3 regions of the Peribacillus sp. NPDC055009 genome follow, and region 1 is predicted to be linked to each of the others. Evidence: predicted binding sites of a transcription regulator. Region 1 holds the regulator's gene; each other region holds the start of a gene.

Region 1 (4,292 bases):
GGTTCATTCAGCCAAAAACGAAACTTCCTTTTTTAATGGTGCAACCGTCCAATCATTCAATAGAAACAACCTTGAAATTGGTGATTGGAAAGTGCGTATGAAGACTAAATCGCCAAAAGACGCCTACCTGTTCACAGCACAATTTAACGAAAAGAATCCCATTACATTAAGTATGGCCGGTAAAGTTAAGCAAAAAGATGCGAAATTTTTAATAAAGAACCCAATGAATGATAAAAAAAGGCCAATCAGCACAACATTCTTGGTTCATCTAATAGATGAAACAGGTAATGAAATTAGTGAAAAAAGCTCAATTAAGGCAATGGATACAGAAAATTTTACTGGCACACTTCCGGAAGTACCTAAGTCAGGGGTTTATAATGTAACAATAGATGTCAAGGAAAAAAATGTGGATGGTACTGAAAGAACCCGGACACTGATTCGTTCGGTCTATATTGAGAAATAGTGAAATGCATTCTCTTCTTTGAGAGGGTATCAGACTGTAGACAAATTCGAAGTTTGCCTCCAATCTTTTCTTGAAAAATAGATCCTGTTGAATACAGAAATCCGGTCCCTTTCCGCCGATCCTACCAAGCCGCCTCGGCAGGAGTGTAAAAAACATAATAACCCACTTTTCCCGACAAAAAAATCCCTTCTCTTAATTGAAAAGGGTTTTTTGATGTAATGTGGTGCTAACATGGGTGGTTTGTTTTAGCCAAAGGATTCAGCCAGTTTGTAATTACTAATACAGCGATTAAATTAATGGTGTTCGATGGGAAATAAAGCTAGTAAGGTCATCTAGCAATAAAAAGATTGATGAATTTCAGCTAGGCAACAAGAATAGATTTAATCCGTCTTTTTGTAGGATTCTCTATAAGACAAAATACCAGTTTTGAGTGCAGCATAATTGCCTATGCTTGCATAGCCATAAAACCAGCCCATGAAAATTCCTGAAACCAAGTGATGACGATGACTGATGAAAATGGAAATGAACAAGCCAAGACCCAAAGCGATGGTAGGGACGAATTTTGGATGAATATGAAACATGACCTTAATAAATTGAGTAAGAATCATGATGGTAGGAATGGCTATCACTGCATCCCAGAAGTTTGTATGGACGGTTGGGTAGTCCATGATTTCACCACCTTGAAATGAAGTTTTTAAAAATAGTTTTTGTTTTTCATCAAGGTTTTATACAAAAATAAATAATTACAAATTTAAAATTAACGAACAAGTTTTGAAGATTTTCAGTGTTCGACAGGAAAAGCCGTAAATCCATTTAATTAAATGGATTGACGGCTTTTCCTGTTTGGTAGGGAAATGGATAAATAATACTCGAAGCAGGCAACTCTAGGTAAGAAATCTATAATAAAAACAATTAGCCAAACATCAGAACCTTTTGTATGGGACTTGCTGTAACCTTTTTCATAGATGAGAATACGATAAGAATGAAGATGAACAGTGAAAAATAAAGTAAAACCATTGATGGGAGGTTCTAATGAGCAAGGAAACATTTATTAAGGAAATTGCTCCCTATGCCCAGAAAATTCAACAGGAATTTAAAATATTACCTTCTGTTGTCATTGCACAAGCTTGTTTGGAGAGTGGATATGGGACAAGTTTATTAGCAAGCAAAGGAAAAAATATATTCGGTACAAAAGGTGACTTCAAGGGTGAGTCTGTCATCATTCAGACAATGGAATATGTCAATGGCGTACCCGTTCAAGTATGGAACAAATTCAGAAAATACCCATCTTGGGAAGAAAGTCTTAGAGATCTTGCCAATTTATATGTAAAGGGGACTTCATGGAATAGAAGTCTTTATACGGCTGTCATTGGAGAAAAAGATTACAGAAAAGCACTCAAAGCAATTTTCGATGCTGGGTACGCCTCGGATCCCAACTATATTGAAAAACTGGTGAACCTTATCGAAACAAGCGATTTAACAAAATATGATGCAAGTATAGAAGAGGTTTATCATATTGTCCAAAAAGGGGATACCGTCTCTGCGCTTGCAAAAGCATACGGTTCTACACAAGTGCAGATTCAACAGTGGAACGGCTTGGTAGATCTTAACCTAATTAAAGTGAACCAAAGATTACGAGTGAAGTGAATTTTAACTGGGAGCGGTAGTTAAAGCTCTCTTTTTTATTGTAATCAGAGTGTTACCAAAGTACATATTAGGCGATCGTATACTTCCGTTCGTAATTAAGGATGTTTAAATTCCCATGAAAACTTGATTCTATTAAAATTCCATATGCATATTGAGAGAATTCGGGACATAGATTAAACAAACAAAAAAAGCGCGGTTAGCGCTTTTAGTGTATTTGTCTATATAAGCCTATTACTTTTCCAAGTATCGAAACATCTCGTAAAATAATTGGTTCCATATTCGAGTTCTCAGGCTGAAGCCTTATGTAATCCGGTTCCTTAAAGAATCGTTTTACAGTGGCTTCATCATCTTCCGTCATGGCCACGACGATATCTCCATTATTGGCATTGCTTTGTTGTTTCACGATGACATAATCCCCATCATGAATTCCTGCTTCGATCATACTTTCACCCATGATTTCCAGCATGAATACATGGTCATCATGTGGAACCATGCTTTCGGGAAGCGGAAAGTATTCTTCTATGTTCTCAATGGCCGTTATCGGCATTCCCGCTGTTACTTTTCCAAGTAACGGCACGTTCACGACATTGACTTTGGGAATATTGTTCGCTTCCTCCAAATTCATTATTTCAATGGCCCTTGGCTTGGTTGGGTCACGTCTAATCAGGCCTTTGCTTTCCAGGCGTGATAAATGCCCGTGTACTGTTGAACTTGAAGCAAGTCCCACTGCTTCACCAATCTCCCGTACGGAAGGTGGATACCCTTTTTGGCGAACCTCTTCTTTAATGAAATCAAGAATATCTTGCTGCCTTTTTGATAGTTTAGTCATATGTGCACCTCTTCCCCAATGTTCTTTGCTACATTATAGCATGGCCCCCAATTCTATACAAACATAAGTTCGAATTTTGTTGTTGACTGAAACAAACGTTCGTATTATAATTTGACCATAACATACGAACGAACATTCGCTTTGGAGGGATATTTATGAAAAAATTATACAAAAATTATATTTATACGATTCTATTAGCGGGATCAGTATTCATCTTTTCAATTTTATTCTCTTGTACATTGAACAATGATCCAAAAAAGGATTTCCTTTCTATAGAAGTAAGTGAAGGTGATACCCTATGGGGAATCGCCGAAGAATACGAAGAAGCAAATTTGACAAAAAAAGAATTCATTGGTTGGATAGAAGAGCATAATGGTGTCAGGGCGGATACAATTAAACCTGGTCAAGTCATCGTCATACCGGTTAAAGGGGAAGAACTTGTCCAGAATTTGGCCAGTGAGCAGTAAGCAGTGAAGGTAGGGTATTATGAAGGCGGTAATCTATTGTAGGGTCAGCACAGAAAAAGAGTCACAGGAAACATCATTGGCAAGGCAGGAAGATGAGTTAGTCAAATTGGCAGAAAAGATGGATGTTGAAGTTATATCCATAATAAAAGAGCAGGCAAGTGGTTATGAGTTGAATCGGGATGGCATTTTTGACATGCTCGAACTATTTAAAACTAAAGAAGCTGAAGTACTATTAATCCAGGATGAAACAAGGCTGGGAAGAGGGAATGCCAAAATAGCCCTTTTCCATGTCATCCTTAAAGAAAATGTTAAAATTTATACACTCTCACATGACGGGGAGCTTGAGTTATCGGATTCGGATGCCATGGTCATCCAGATAGTCGGTATTGTAGAAGAATACCAAAGGAAACTACATAATCTTAAAATAAAGCGCGGGATGATAAGAGCCGTTGAAAAAGGATACCGTCCTCAAAAAAACCTTCAGAATCAAAGGAATTCCACTGGAAGGGACCGTATGGAAATCCCTATTGAAGAAATTATTAAACTTCGGGCCAATGGATTGACATTCGCAGAAATCGCAGCCACTTTAAGGGGCTTTGGATACAATGTTTCAAAGGCTACTGTGAACAGGCGTTTTCTCGAACATCAACTGAATACAAATGAAAGTAAATCTTAGAACTTGTAATTTCGCTTTTTTTTTAATACCATGACAATATCCGGAGATTATGAAGGAGCGAAATTATGTTATCAAAAGAAAAAATAGCCCGTATTAATGAACTTTCTAAAAAGGCGAAGGCTGAAGGTTTGACGGAAGTTGAGGCAAAAGAGCAAACCCAATTGAGAAGTGAGTATTTGGAAACATTCAGAAAGTCCATGACTGATACGT
Region 2 (4,292 bases), on a different contig from region 1:
TGAACCACTTTTAAAATATGTTCGACTAGCTCCGAATAGGGCCTTTTTAATTTAAACGGACTAATTTCGATGACCTTGAGATCCCGGTTTAAGACTGTAATAACCATAGGGAGGTAGATGGCTTTTTCAATCATATTTCGGTCATCTTCTGGAATGCGGGTCATCATGACCGCCCCTTTCTAAAATAGCGCGTTTTTAATAATAGTATGTATATTCTGCAAAAATAAGAACATCCGTTCTGTTTTTTATCCTAATGTATTTTCAGTGTATATGCAAGCAGTTTTGATAAATCAAGAAATATTCGTTAACAAGATTATGTTTTCCGGAGATAGGGAAAGTATGAAGATATATGGATAATAATTCTTGCAATTTCAGGGGAAAGTGATATATCTAAAATAAACAGTTTTTAATAAGTTTATGCTGCAATGATGGCAGCATGTCGAGGGAGATAATTATGGATTTGGATACTATACGTGAGTGGTTTACACTTGATCATATATCGGCACTTATTCAGCAATATCGCTCATTCGGTCCAATTCCTGGGATCTTGCTGCCGATGCTGGAAGCATTTTTGCCTTTTTTGCCCTTAGTGGTGTTCGTGCTTGCTAATGCAACGGCTTTTGGTCTCTGGTGGGGATTTTTATTTTCTTGGATTGGTGCGGTAGCGGGGTCTTTTTTGATCTTTTGGATTATTAGAAGATATGGTCAAATGAGGTTTTTCCGATTTTTGCAAAAGCATAAACAGGTGCAGAGGTTGATGGTTTGGGTTGAGAGCCATGGATTCGGTCCTTTGTTCATATTACTCTGCTTCCCTTTTACACCTTCGGCTATCGTTAATATCGTGGCAGGACTTTCAAAAGTCAGTACCCTGCAATATGGACTTGCAGTAGTGGGTGGGAAAGCGGTGATGATTTTTACGATCAGCTTCGTAGGTTACGATTTAGTATCATTAATTCATAAGCCTGTGCGAACGATCATTATCGGAATCGTCATCTTTATCCTATGGTATGTGGGAAAAAGACTGGAAGTCAGGCTAAATAAAAGCATGAAGAGAGAAGAAGGACAATAAATTAATATATAAATGCAGTAGGGGTTGAACTAGATGGAAAAAACAAACAAGAATTCTTTATCCGATTGGATAAAACCAGCGATGATAGCTTTTGTTATTTACATCTTAATCCGTACATTTCTCTTTTCAAGCTATGATGTTGAAGGGAAGTCGATGCAGCCGACCCTTGAAGATGGAAATAAACTTGTCGTGAATAAAATCAATTACCGGATTCATGATATCAACCGTTTTGACATTATTGTTTTTCATGCTAATTCACAAGAAGATTATGTTAAGCGAGTCATAGGGATTGCAGGTGACCGAATTCGTTATAAAGATGATTGGCTTTATGTAAATGGTGAAAAAGTGGATGAGCCTTATCTTGAGAAATTCAAGGAAGGTTTCCCGGAACAGGATTTTACAGGTGATTTTACATTAAAAGAATTGACGGACATGACCAAAGTTCCGGAGGGTAAGCTTTTTGTCATGGGTGATAACCGTCTTGAAAGTGCTGACAGCCGTCATTTTGGTTATATACCGGTTGAAAATGTTGTCGGTAAAGTGGATGTTCGATATTGGCCGGTCAATGATTTCAATTTTAAATTTACAGGTGAATGATTGTGGAAGCCCCAAAATTATGTGGGCTTTTTCTTTTGGGGGAAAACGCGAACGTACGATTGGTGTTTTTTAAAGGGAAACGGTAAAATAATAGAAAGTAAATCTAATTGGAAACAGAAACCTAGTCATAAAGACGAAACTATTTCTGGTATGATGGGTCTAGATATTATGTTGTAAGGGGGAAAAAGAGATGTCACTCCGTTTTTTACTGGGAAGATCGGGTGCAGGGAAAACTTCGAATATATTGGACGAAATCCGCTCCAAATTGGCAGAAGATCCCGAAGGAAATCCAATTATCTACCTCGTTCCTGATCAGATGACGTTTCTATCTGAATATAAATTAATTAAAACACCAGGCCTTGCCGGAATGATCCGGACACAGGTTTTCAGTTTTAGCAGGCTTGCATGGCGCGTCCTTCAGGAAACCGGGGGGATGAGCCGGCTGCATTTGGACAGTGTCGGCGTCAATATGTTGATACGGAAGATCATGGAAGATAAAAAGGAAGAGTTAAAGATGTTTCGTCGATCTGCTGATAAGCAGGGGTTCATTGCACAGATGGAGCTAATGCTGGCCGAGTTCAAGCAGTATTGCATCCAACCTGATGACATTCAAAACTATTTGCAAGAAACCTCACAGGCCGGCAGCGGCATTCAGGATAAACTGCATGATCTTGAATTGGTCTATCAGGCTTTTGAGGATGAAATGGTCAACAAATATTTAGATTCCGAAGACTATTTCACTTTGCTGATCGAGAAAATGCCAGAGTCTTCATATATAAGGAATGCGGATATATACATCGATGGTTTTTATAGCTTGACTCCACAGGAATTATTGATTGTGGAAGAAATGATGAAGCTGTGCAGGAGTGTAACGATCTCACTGACGTTAGATCAGCCCTACAGGCAATATGCCCCGGATGATTTGCAGCTGTTCAGGCAAACGGGTAATCTTTATCATCACCTTTATCAGGCTGGATTGAGGAATGGCATACCGATTTCAGAAGATCGAATCTTAAAAGGGACGGAAAGGTTTGGAAAGAGTCCAGGGCTGAATCACCTGGAAACTCATTTTGCCATTCGTCCTGCACAAACGTTTGAGCAGTCACTTGATGTAACGATCGCCCAGGCAGTTAACCGCAGAGCTGAGATTGAAGGAGTTGCCCGGGACATCTTGTCGCTGGTCAGACAGAAACAGCACCGTTTCCGTGATATTGCGATTTTAGTCCGTAATGGGGAAGCATACGCAGATATTTTACAAACCGTTTTTCGGGATTATCAAATACCCTTGTTCGTCGATTCCAAACGGACGATGCTGAATCATCCTCTGATTGAACTGATTCGTTCCACTTTGGAGATCATCAATGGCTATTGGCGTTATGAGCCGGTATTTCGTGCAATCAAGACTGAGCTTCTATTTCCGCTGCAAAAAAATCATGATAGGATGCGCGAACAGGTAGATAAGCTGGAGAACTATGTGCTGGCCCGCGGCATTAAAGGAAGCAGGTGGACGTCCAAAGAACGTTGGACCTACAGGCGCTTCCGCGGCCTGGAACTCGAGGACCGGAACCAAACGGATAAGGAAATGAAGCTTGAGCAAGAGTTGAATGAGATGAAGCAATTATTTACCGAGCCCATCTTGAAGCTCTCAAAACGTGTTAAAAAGGCTGCTAATGGCAGGGAATTGTGTGAAGCCCTTTATCTATATCTTGAAGAATTACATGTGCCGGAAAAATTGGAAAAGCTAAAACTAGAGGCAGAAGAAGCAGGTGATTTGGTATCGGCAAGAGAGCATGAGCAAACTTGGAATGCGGTTGTCGACCTATTGGACCAATTCGTTGAACTGCTGAGCGGGGAAGAACTCTCCATGAAACAGTTTGCAGTAATTATTGAAGCTGGTCTGGAATCTCTTGAATTTTCTTTGGTACCGCCGGCAATTGACCAAGTATTGGTCGCTAATCTAGATTTATCCCGCCTGGATGATGTGAAGACAGCTTTTGTTATCGGCCTGAACGAAGGGGTTTTGCCAGGAAAAGCTGTATCTGACGGAATTTTTTCAGATAGTGATCGTGATGTGCTGCTGGCTGGCGGACTTGATGTTGCCCCAAGTTCAAAAGTGCGCCTGCTGGATGAGGAGTTCACAGCGTACAAAGCATTCACTACGCCTGCTGAGGCACTTTATTTATCATATCCGCTTGCCGATGAGGAAGGAAAGGCACTTTTACCCTCATCCTATTTAAAACGGGTAAGGGACGTATTGCCTAACGTTTCCGAAGTGTATTATATGAACGATCCATCCGATCTGCCTGCTGAGGAACAGGTGAAATATGCTGCGAATCATGATGTGGCACTATCGTACCTGGCTGCCCAATTGCAGCTGAAAAAAAGAAACTATCCAATCCATTCACTATGGTGGGATGTGTATAATGCCATTATTGATGATGAAAGGGCCGGTCCTTCAGCAACTAAGGTTTTATCGAGCCTTTTTTATCAAAATAGGACAAAGAAATTATCTGAGGAAACAAGTAAGCAATTATACGGTGAGAGCATTCTTACGAGTGTATCCAGGATGGAAATGTTCAATAGCTGCCCGTTTTCCCATTATGCCGCTCATGGCTTGAAATTGAGG
Region 3 (4,292 bases), on a different contig from region 1:
GGCACGAACTTTATGAATTTCATCTTTTGCTTCCAACAAGGCTTCTTTCTTAAGTGCTTCCGCTTCACGTTTTGCATCCTCAAGGATGTGTTCAGCAGAGCCCTTTGCCCCTGCTATTTTACTCTCAAATTTTGATTTGTGAATAAAATAACCAACAACTGCACCGACGATTAGGCCAAGCAAAGTGAAGATGATTGTCATGGGTTCCATCGTTTCACCTCCCCTTGCTATGAACTTTTTACATAAAATGTTGAACTGTCGGCAAGTACATTGCACATAAATTCAATATACAGCACTTAATTTTCAAAATTTTAGTTTGAAAAATTGTAAAATATACATATTAATTGTATAGTTGAGAATTTTTATTGTCAAGCGTTTGTCCCTTATGTATCAATGATTATTCAAGTTTTCTCAATATCAACCATCATAATGTACAGCATTCTTTATGGAAAAGTTATTTCAATGCCATTTATTCCGCTGAAAATTTCACACTTTTCTCAAAATATATAGAAAAGGCCTAAGCGAACAAGCTTAGGCCTTTTCCAAATACCATTAATCAAGCAATTCAAAATGCTCTTCTGGTTCATTTTCTTCTGGCGGTAATTCATGCTCTCCATCGAGATTATAGTGATCTCTGATTTTCTGAGAAATTTCCTGAGCGATATCCTGATTTTCTTTCAAGAACAGCTTCGCATTTTCGCGGCCTTGTCCAACACGCTCTTCATTGTATGAATACCACGAGCCGCTTTTAAGGACGATATCAAGATCTGCACCCATATCGATGATTTCACCTTCCTGGGAAATCCCTTGACCATACATGATGTCAACTTCTGCTTGACGGAATGGTGGAGCAACCTTGTTTTTTACAACTTTGATTTTCGTTTTATTACCGACGATTTCATTACCCTGTTTTAATTGTTCCGCACGGCGCACTTCCAGACGAACAGTTGAATAGAACTTCAATGCCCGGCCTCCTGGAGTCGTTTCTGGATTCCCAAACATAACACCGATTTTTTCACGGACTTGGTTAATGAAAATGGCAATGGTATTTGATTTATTAATGGCACCAGACAGTTTTCTAAGCGCCTGGGACATCATCCGCGCTTGAAGACCCATATGGGAATCTCCCATTTCGCCTTCGATTTCAGCTTTAGGAACAAGTGCTGCCACCGAATCAATGACAATGATATCTACAGCTCCACTTCGAACTAATGCTTCAGCGATCTCCAAGGCCTGTTCACCCGTATCAGGCTGTGAAAGCAGTAAATCATCTATATTTACACCAAGTTTTTCTGAATATGCTGGATCTAAAGCATGCTCTGCATCAATGAATGCAGCCGTGCCGCCAGTCTTTTGTACTTCTGCAATAGCATGTAATGCAACAGTCGTTTTACCTGAGCTTTCAGGTCCATATATCTCAATGACCCGGCCTCTTGGATATCCGCCCACTCCCAATGCTACGTCCAATGCTAAAGAACCGCTTGAAATCGTTGAAATCCTACGATCAGACTGTTCCCCAAGTTTCATAATAGAACCTTTACCAAATTGTTTTTCAATTTGTTTTAACGCCATATCTAAAGCCGCTTGACGATCACTCACTCAATTTCCTCCTCTATATTCAAATAATCGGCTGTCCGATTAAAGGTGTACTTACGTTAGCAATTATTCGAGATCAAGGTTTGCATCCTGTCTCAAAACCTATCTTTACTATATACTCTTTTTACAATTTTGCCAAGCAAAAAGTCGAACATTCATTCGTTTTTTTCTTTCGGGGCATTCTCTGTAAAAAAGCGTTTTATCTTAAGGAAATCTCCATTTCCTTTCACTTGCTCCCTAAAAAAAACATTTTCATTGAATTAACTTTTTTCTTTTTTTCCCTATTTTTCAAGAAACAAACTTCTAAAACCAAATAAAAAGCAGAGCTGTAAAAAGCTCTGCTTTTAGCGTTATAAATCCCTTAATAGGTAATGACAGCCGTACTTCACACTCCGAATCCGGTTTTGCGCCCTGCTTCCGGAAAGATTCAACTCCTTGAAATGAGTGTTTCCATCCCGATAGGAAATGCCAATGAATACTGTCCCTACAGGCTTGCCTTCTTGTTCATCCGGACCTGCAACACCCGTGAAGCTTATGCCTACATCCGCATCGAGCTTGCTCCGGACATTAGAGGCCATTTCCATTGCACACTCACCGCTGACCACCCCATGCTCAGATATGGTATCATCGCTGACGCCAAGGACGTTCGACTTCGCATCATTCGTATAGCAGACAATTCCGCCTTTGAAGACTTTACCCGCGCCCGGTATGGTTGTCAGCTGTTCTTGGAACATCCCACCGGTCAAGCTTTCAGCTGCAGCAATTGAAAGCTTGCGGACCGTTAATTCTTTTACAAGTTCCTTTATTAGCGAAGTATTATCACTTCCATAGTGGAACTTACCGACCCTGCTAAGAATTTCTTTTTCCGCTTCTAAAATAAGCTCTTCGCATTTTTCTTTAGAAGAGTCTTTAGCGGTGATCCTTAACGTCACTTCCCCTTCGGCTGCCAGCGGAGCAATTGTCGGATTCGTTTGATTGACAAGAAGATCTTCAATCACCGTTTCCAGTTCGGCTTCACCTATACCGTAGAACCGAAGAACCTTGGAATCGATCCGTTCATGCTTTTCCAGTTTATTCATGATCTTTTCATAACCATAACTTAAAAACATCGGCTCCATTTCACTTGGCGGACCAGGGAGAAGCATATATGTAATCCCAGATTTGGACAAGACCATTCCCGGTGCCATGCCATGATCGTTTGCCAACACTTCACTGCCTTCTAAGACAAGGGCCTGTTTTTTGTTGTTTTCCGTCATCGGCCGTTCCCGTTTTTGGAAGTAAGCTTCAATGGAATGCAAAGCTTCATCATTAAAAACGAGCTTTTTCCCTATATGGCGAGCAATCGTTTCTTTCGTTAAATCATCTTTGGTAGGACCGAGTCCACCGGTAAAGACAATCAAGTTCGCCCTAGATTCAGCGATTTCTATAGCTTGTTGTAAACGGCGATCGTTATCCCCGACCACAGTATGGTAAAAAACGTTGATCCCCATTTCCGCAAACTGCTGCGATAAGAACCTTCCATTAGTGTTATTGATTTGTCCTAAAAGAAGCTCTGAGCCCACTGCAATGATTTCTGCATCCATCTTTTCAAAACCACCATTCGTTTTTACTTTGAATTAACAAATACTTCTTTGTTTTTTATAAAATAATCCAAGCCTGACCAGATTGTAAAGATTAATGCAATCCACAATGCGATATTGGCAAATGGAAGTGAAATTAAGGCAAATGGGAGGTTATGCAGCAATAAAGCCGAAATAGAAACAATTTGTGCCCATGTTTTTATTTTACCAAGCTGGTTCGCTGCAACCACTTCCCCTGTACCCGCTAGCACCAAACGCAATCCGGTGACTGCAAACTCGCGACTTATGATCACGATGGCGATCCATGATTGACCGTACATTAAATCTAGATCAACCAAAACGATTAAGGCAGCCGAAACCAGAAGCTTATCAGCCAGTGGATCTAAAAATTTCCCTAAATCAGTAATCATATTATATTTTCTGGCAAAATGGCCATCGATCCAATCCGTAGTGGAAGCGATAATAAAGAGGATGGCTCCAGCTAAGTGCGCCACTGGCAAACTGTATTCTCCCCAAGTCAGCGTCCCCCATGAAAAAGGAACGAGCATGATGATTAAAAATACTGGTATTAAACAGATTCTTGCTACTGTAATCTTATTAGGCAGATTCAAAACTTTTACCTCCAAAATTTACGCCTGCCATTCGGGCCTGCGTCTTAGATCTAAAATACGCTTTTATGTATAATTTAACTCAAAATCCAATCTTATATGCCGGGTAATCCATTTCCCCGTCGCCTTACCATTAAATAGAGCAAAAATAGTCATCTATAAGATGACTATTCGGCTTTCGTAAATTGTATCGTAACCAATTGCGTATTCACTTCAGTCGGTGAAATGGAATACTCCAGCTTCTCATCATTCACATAAATCTCAGTTTCATATGCTCTGCCTATATTGATGACAGCTTCTTTTTCATTGGTGAAATCAATTTCCTGGCTTTTGTCCTTGTCGATAGTGCCCTGGAATAGTAATTTACCTTCACCATTTTTTATGCCGACCCATGGCGAGCCTTTTGAGGTCACCTTTAATTTAAAGGTATCGGTATTTTTTAATTCATACGTACTATTTTTACCGCTGGAACTTGTGACGGCAAGTTTTTGCTCTTTCTTTTCATCTT

Evidence for each region. The regulator LexA, encoded in region 1, represses DNA repair genes until DNA is damaged. The targets are predictions, from matches to a motif close to CGAACATATGTTCG.
Region 2: a site for LexA is predicted at 1,715-1,728, ahead of addB (helicase-exonuclease AddAB subunit AddB). Genes of this name have one in related genera too.
Region 3: a site for LexA is predicted at 1,745-1,758, ahead of recA (recombinase RecA). Genes of this name have one in related genera too.

What each region holds. Positions count from the first base shown of each region.
Region 1 is NZ_JBSGVZ010000005.1:31,818-36,109, forward strand. Features, by position in the region: gene ACWF5P_RS10070 (esterase/lipase family protein) at 1-463, shown strand, start outside; gene ACWF5P_RS10075 (hypothetical protein) at 844-1,131, opposite strand; gene ACWF5P_RS10080 (glucosaminidase domain-containing protein) at 1,496-2,110, shown strand; gene lexA (transcriptional repressor LexA) at 2,316-2,939, opposite strand; gene yneA (cell division suppressor protein YneA) at 3,095-3,406, shown strand; gene ACWF5P_RS10095 (YneB family resolvase-like protein) at 3,426-4,082, shown strand; gene ACWF5P_RS10100 (DUF896 domain-containing protein) at 4,148-4,292, shown strand, end outside.
Region 2 is NZ_JBSGVZ010000003.1:103,029-107,320, reverse strand. Features, by position in the region: gene ACWF5P_RS06705 (hypothetical protein) at 1-164, opposite strand, end outside; gene ACWF5P_RS06700 (TVP38/TMEM64 family protein) at 455-1,069, shown strand; gene lepB (signal peptidase I) at 1,103-1,666, shown strand; gene addB (helicase-exonuclease AddAB subunit AddB) at 1,857-4,292, shown strand, end outside.
Region 3 is NZ_JBSGVZ010000014.1:90,173-94,464, reverse strand. Features, by position in the region: gene rny (ribonuclease Y) at 1-210, opposite strand, end outside; gene recA (recombinase RecA) at 553-1,599, opposite strand; gene ACWF5P_RS19385 (competence/damage-inducible protein A) at 1,947-3,179, opposite strand; gene pgsA (CDP-diacylglycerol--glycerol-3-phosphate 3-phosphatidyltransferase) at 3,203-3,787, opposite strand; gene ACWF5P_RS19375 (helix-turn-helix domain-containing protein) at 3,952-4,292, opposite strand, start outside.